Linked DNA regions of Sphaerisporangium rubeum. Each later gene encodes a partner of the first gene's protein in a complex. Links are inferred from orthologs where the notes say so. Each region holds a gene or a part of one and is shown on either strand. Other genes may lie near its edges.

Region 1 (3,301 bases):
GGGACACCGGGTCCCCCGAGGTGCAGGTCGCCCTGCTGAGCAAGCGCATCAGCGAGCTCACCGAGCACCTGAAGACCCACAAGCACGACCACCACAGCCGCCGCGGGCTGCTGTTGCTCGTCGGCCGTCGGCGCCGCCTGCTCAAGTACCTCGCGAGCAAGGACATCACGCGCTACCGCAGCCTCATCGAGCGTCTCGGCCTGCGCCGATAGCACACGGCCGATAATGTGGGGAGGGAGCGGCGAGCAGCCACTCCCTCCCACATCAGGGCAAGGCCTCCCTGGCTAGGACCGCGAGGAGACGGCGCGTCGCGACGCGCACGGGCCCGCCGGTGAGCAAACTGGCCTACCAGACAACTGAACAACAGCCGAACCAGTGCCCCGCGTCCGCACAGTACGAGCGTCCCCGTGACGCCTGCGGGCCGGTCCTCGGTAGTGGCTTCCGGATGTCGACGGCGTGCCGCCGCGACCCGGGTGCTTCGATCGAAGACCGGCGCTGCACATGACGGGGAACCGGCACGACGGAGCCGGGCACCGCCTCGCCTGAGCGCGGCGACCGCCGCCCGGCCCGGCGCGTGCCCCCAGCGAGTGTGATCAAGCGCATGGACGCGGGCGACCGACCAAAAGGAGGTCCCCCGTGGAGGGTGTCCACAGCACAGAGGCCGTGATCGACAACGGCTCTTTCGGCACGCGTACCATCCGGTTCGAGACCGGGCGGTTCGCGCGCCAGGCGGCGGGAAGCGCCGTCGTCTACCTCGACGACGAGACGATGGTCCTGTCCGCCACCACCGCGTCCAAGCATCCCAAGGAGAGCCTGGACTTCTTCCCCCTCACCGTGGACGTCGAGGAGCGCATGTACGCCGCGGGCCGCATCCCCGGCTCGTTCTTCCGCCGTGAGGGCCGGCCGTCCGAGGACGCCATCCTCACCTGCCGCCTCATCGACCGTCCGCTGCGTCCGTCCTTCGTCAAGGGCCTGCGCAACGAGGTGCAGGTCGTGGCGACCATCATGGCGCTGAACCCCGACCACCTGTACGACGTCGTGGCGATCAACGCCGCGAGCCTGTCGACGCAGCTCGCGGGCCTGCCGTTCTCCGGCCCGATCGGCGGCGTGCGCGTCGCGCTGATCAACGGCCAGTGGGTCGCCTTCCCGACCCACGCCGAGCTGGAAGGCGCGACCTTCGACATGGTCGTGGCCGGCCGGGTGCTCGACGACGGCGACGTCGCGATCATGATGGTGGAGGCCGAGTCCACCCGCGACACGCTCAAGCTGGTCGCCGACGGCGCCGTCGCGCCGACCGAGGAGACCGTGGCCGAGGGTCTCGACGCCGCCAAGCCGTTCATCAAGGTGCTCGTCGAGGCGCAGAACAAGATCGCTCAGGCCGCCGCCAAGGAGACCCAGCAGTTCCCGATCTTCCTGGACTACCAGGAGGACGCCTACGACGCCGTCGCCGGCGCCGTCCGGAGCGAGCTGGCCTCCGCGCTCACCATCGCGGGCAAGAAGGAGCGCGAGGCCGAGCTGGACCGCGTCAAGGCCCTGGCCGCCGAGAAGGTCGCCTCCGACTTCGAGGGCCGCGAGAAGGAGATCTCCGCCGCGTTCCGCTCGCTCACCAAGAAGCTCATGCGCGAGCGCGTGATCAGCGAGGGTGTGCGCATCGACGGCCGTGGCACCAAGGACATCCGGCAGCTCAGCGCCGAGGTCCATGTGGTGCCTCGCGTGCACGGGTCGGCCCTGTTCGAGCGTGGCGAGACCCAGATCCTCGGCATCACCACGCTCAACATGCTCCGCATGGAGCAGATGATCGACACGCTGAACCCCGAGCGCACCAAGCGCTACATGCACAACTACAACTTCCCGCCGTACTCCACCGGTGAGACCGGCCGCGTCGGCTCGCCGAAGCGCCGCGAGATCGGCCACGGCGCGCTCGCCGAGCGCGCGCTGATCCCGGTGCTGCCGAGCCGCGAGGAGTTCCCGTACGCCATCCGCCAGGTGTCGGAGGCCCTCGGGTCCAACGGCTCCACCAGCATGGGGTCGGTCTGCGCCTCCACGATGGCGCTGCTCGACGCCGGTGTGCCGCTCAAGGAGATGGTCGCCGGCATCGCGATGGGCCTGATCGGCGAGGGTGACCAGTACGTCACGCTGACCGACATCCTCGGGGCCGAGGACGCCATGGGTGACATGGACTTCAAGGTCGCCGGCACCCGTGACGTCATCACGGCGCTCCAGCTCGACACCAAGCTGGACGGCATCCCCGCGACGGTGCTCGCCTCGGCGCTCAAGCAGGCCAGGGCCGCACGTCTCGCCATCCTCGACGTCATGCGCGAGGCGATCGACTCCCCGGCGGAGATGAACCCGACCGCGCCGCGCATCATCACGATCAAGGTCCCGGTCGACAAGATCGGCGAGGTCATCGGCCCGAAGGGCAAGATGATCAACCAGATCCAGGACGACACCGGCGCCGAGATCACGATCGAGGACGACGGCACCATCTACATCGGCGCGACCGACGGCCCGTCCGCCGAGGCGGCGCGCAGCACGATCAACTCGATCGCCAACCCGCACATGCCGGAGATCGGCGAGCGCTACCTCGGCACGGTCGTCAAGATCGCGGCGTTCGGCGCGTTCGTCAGCCTGCTGCCCGGCAAGGACGGCCTGCTGCACGTCTCGCAGATCCGCAAGCTGCACGGCGGCAAGCGCATCGAGAACGTCGAGGACGTCATGAACGTCGGCGACAAGGTCCAGGTCGAGATCGCCGAGATCGACGCGCGGGGCAAGCTGTCCCTGGTGCCGGTCGAGGTCATCGAGAAGGAGAGCGCGGCCAGGGCCGAGTCCGGTGGCGGCGACGCGGCCGGCGACGCCGAGCCGCGCGAGGCCGAGCGGTCCGAGCGGTCCGAGCCGCGCGGCGACCGGCCGCGCCGTACCCGCACCCGCGGCGGACGGGACGACCGCAACTCGTGATCACCACCACTCTGCACCCCGGTAAGGACGGTGCCGGCGTCGTACGCCGCACCGTCCTGCCCGGCGGGCTCCGCGTGGTGACCGAGACGATGCCGACCGTGCGTTCCGTCGCGGTCGGCGCCTGGGTCGGCATCGGATCCCGTGACGAGGCGTCCGAGCACATGGGGGCCACCCACTTCCTTGAGCACCTGCTGTTCAAGGGCACCCCCACCCGGGACGCGCTGGAGATCTCCGCGGCCATCGAGGGCATCGGCGGCGAGATCAACGCGTTCACCGCCAAGGAGTACACCTGCTACTACGCGCGGGTCCTCGACGAGGATCTGCCGCTCGCCATCGACGTGCTCGC
Region 2 (3,080 bases), 700 kb from region 1 along the record:
TGGCGGCCTTCTCCGCCGACGCCGAGGGGCCGGCGCTGCTGGCGGAGGGACCGAGTGGCGGCTCCTACCCCTGCCACGTCGCCGTGGACCCCTCAGGCACGTGGCTGTCGGTCGCCAACTACGGCGACGGCACCGTGGCGGTGTTCCGGCTCGGCAGCTCCGGCCTGTTCGACGGCCGTCCGCACCTGTTCCCCGGCGAGGGTCACGGCGCCGACCCCGCGCGCCAGGCCGGCCCGCACGCGCACCAGTCGACGTTCGGCCCCGGCCGCACGCTGTACGCCACCGACCTCGGCACCGACCGGATCCGCCGCTTCACGACCGGCGCCGCGCCGGCGCCGCACCCGGACGGGCCGGTGATCATGCCGGCCGGCATGGGCCCGCGCCACATGGCACGCCGCGACGGCCGCTGGTACGTCGCCGGCGAGCTGGACGGGGCCATCCGGGTGTACGACGACGGGTGGCGCGAGCTCGGCGCGGTGCCGGCCACCGGGTCCGCCGGCCGCAACCTCGTGTCGCACATCGACCTTTCCCCCGACGGCCGGCACCTGTACGCCGCCAACCGCGGCCCCGACACGATCGCGGTGTTCGGTTTCACCGGTGACGGCGGCCTCACCCTCCTGGCGGAGGTAGGCTGCGGTGGACTGTGGCCGCGCCACTTCACGGTCGCCGGCGACCACATGTACGTCGCCAACCAGCGGTCCGACAACGTCGCCGTGCTCGCCTTGCACGACGGCGTTCCGGTGCCGACGGGTCTGGCGTTCGAGGTCGGCAGCCCCTCCTGCGTGTTGCCGGCACCGGTCTGACCGCCTGTCACATGCTGGTCTAGACCAATGTTGGCGGCTGCGGCACAATGCCATGGGCGGTGACGCCGGCGGATGGGGGGAATGCCTTTCCGACGGTGCCCGCCGGCAGCCATGACGCACAAGAAGTGTGACCGCAGACCCACATCGGGAGGAAACCCGCCATGCGTATCGGTGTACTGACTGGGGGCGGAGACTGCCCTGGCCTCAACGCGGTCATCCGTGCCGTCGTCCGCAAGGGCGTGAGCGTCTACGGGCACGAGTTCGTCGGGTTCCGGGACGGCTGGCGCGGCCCGCTCGAAGGCGAGACGATGCCGCTGGAGATCTCCAGCGTGCGCGGCATCCTGCCGCGCGGCGGCACCATCCTCGGCTCCTCGCGCACCAACCCCATCAAGATCGAGGGTGGTGTCGACCGCATCAAGGCCAACCTCGCCGAGTACGGCGTCGACGCGCTCATCGCGATCGGCGGCGAGGACACCCTGGGTGTCGCCAAGCAGCTGTACGACCGGGACGTGAAGGTCGTCGGCGTGCCGAAGACCATCGACAACGACCTCAACGCCACCGACTACACCTTCGGCTTCGACACCGCGGTCAACATCGCGACCGAGGCCATCGACCGGCTGCACACCACCGCCGAGTCCCACCACCGCGCGCTGATCTGCGAGGTCATGGGCCGTCACGCGGGCTGGATCGCGCTGCACGCCGGCATGGCGGGTGGCGCCAACGTCATCCTCATCCCGGAGAAGCCGTTCGACATCGACAAGGTCTGTGAGTACGTCGAGAGCCGCTTCAAGATCCGTTACTCGCCGATCATCGTGGTCGCCGAAGGCGCGCACCCGCTGGAGGGCCAGATGGCCCTGCAGACCGGTGAGCTCGACTCCTTCGGCCACGTCCGTCTCGGCGGCATCGGCGAGATGCTGGCCCAGGAGATCGAGAAGCGCACCGGCAAGGAGGCCCGCACCACCGTGCTCGGCCACGTGCAGCGCGGCGGCACCCCGAGCGCGTACGACCGCGTGCTCGCCACCCGCTTCGGCCTGCACGCCATCGACGCGGTGAACGACGGCGACTTCGGCAAGATGGTCGCGCTGCGCGGCACCGACATCGTCCGTGCGCGCCTTGAGGAGGCGACCGCCGAGCTCAAGACGGTCCCGGTGTCCCGGTACGAGGAGGCGGAGGTCTTCTTCGGCTGACAGACCGGCGTACGGTGAACGACGACGGCCCCGGCGACATCACGTCGCCGGGGCCGTCGTCGTCAGGTCAGCGCGAGGGGCCGCCGGAGTCGAACAGCGACGGACGGCGCGCGGGGGCCGCGGGGGCCTGAGGTGGAACGATCCCGGCGCGGCGCCGCTCGATGGACGCGAGCAGCGCGGCCTCGTTCTCGATCTCCTGACGTGAGGGCATCAGGGTGACGACGAGCAGCAGGCCGAGCGTCACCAGGCTGATGCCGATGAGCAGCGGCAGCAGGAAGCTCAGCGCGGTCGCGCCGCCGACGTCCGCGGCGGGCCCCGGCCACAGGCTGACGCTGAGCGAGAACATGCCGGTGTAGTGCATGCCGCACACCGCCACCCCCATGATGAGCGCGGCGGCCGTGGTGGCGACCAGGCCCTCGACCCGCAGGGTGAACCACAGCGCGGCGGTCGCGGCCACCACGGCGATGAGCACCGAGGCCGCGACGGTCACCACGTCGTAGTGCAGGTCGGCGGGGATGCGTATCGCGGACATGCCGAGGTAGTGCATCGCGGCCACGCCGAGCCCGGTGATCAGGCCCGCGCCGGCGAGGCGCGGGAAGTGCTCGCCGCCGCGGGCCGCGAGCAGCAGCCCGATCCCTACGATGACGACCGCGACGAACGCGGAGACGACGGTGAGCGGCACATCGTAGCGGATCGACGTGCCCGGCACGGAGAAGCCCATCATCGCGATGAAGTGCATGACCCAGATGCCGGTGCCGCCGATGGCCAGGGCCGCCGCGACGAGCCAGCGGGTCCGCGCGGCCCCCTCGGTCACGCGTGCGCGGGAGGCGAGCAGCAGGCCGAGCAGAGAACCGATGACGGACATGGCATAGGACAGCACGGGGATGAGCGCCCCGTGGGAGAAGTGGTCGATGTGGGACAAGCGTGCGCTCCTTGCGGGAAACGCGAACATGGTTCGTGTTACCTGGTCATAGTGGGACGTATCCCATCATCGCTGATGTGGCTGCCAGTATTCGGCGCATCACGACCTGATTGAAGACCTGACCGAAAATGTCAGGGAACGGAAGTGTCCCGTGCTCGGAAGCCCTGC

The links.
Region 2: BJ992_RS22920 (region 1) and BJ992_RS20135 share a complex: the UniProt entries of both Bacillus subtilis proteins name them as parts of the possible RNA degradosome complex. The link is inferred for Sphaerisporangium rubeum from one-to-one orthologs.

What each region holds. Positions count from the first base shown.
Region 1 is NZ_JACHIU010000001.1:5,383,108-5,386,408, reverse strand. What follows is about bases 314-3,295. They hold BJ992_RS22920 (polyribonucleotide nucleotidyltransferase), read left to right. Parts: upstream 314-636; coding sequence 637-2,955; downstream 2,956-3,295. Other genes in these bases: BJ992_RS22915 (insulinase family protein), read left to right, coding at 2,955-3,295. Outside these bases: rpsO (30S ribosomal protein S15), read left to right, coding at 1-212; more of BJ992_RS22915, read left to right, coding at 3,296-3,301. UniProt on the Bacillus subtilis protein: Involved in mRNA degradation. Catalyzes the phosphorolysis of single-stranded polyribonucleotides processively in the 3'- to 5'-direction. Necessary for competence development in Bacillus subtilis.
Region 2 is NZ_JACHIU010000001.1:4,683,969-4,687,048, reverse strand. The notes cover bases 217-2,977. They hold BJ992_RS20135 (6-phosphofructokinase), read left to right. Parts: upstream 217-964; coding sequence 965-1,990; downstream 1,991-2,977. Other genes in these bases: BJ992_RS20130 (MHYT domain-containing protein), read right to left, coding at 2,058-2,912; BJ992_RS20140 (lactonase family protein), read left to right, coding at 217-803. In the rest of the region: more of BJ992_RS20140, read left to right, coding at 1-216. UniProt on the Bacillus subtilis protein: Catalyzes the phosphorylation of D-fructose 6-phosphate to fructose 1,6-bisphosphate by ATP, the first committing step of glycolysis.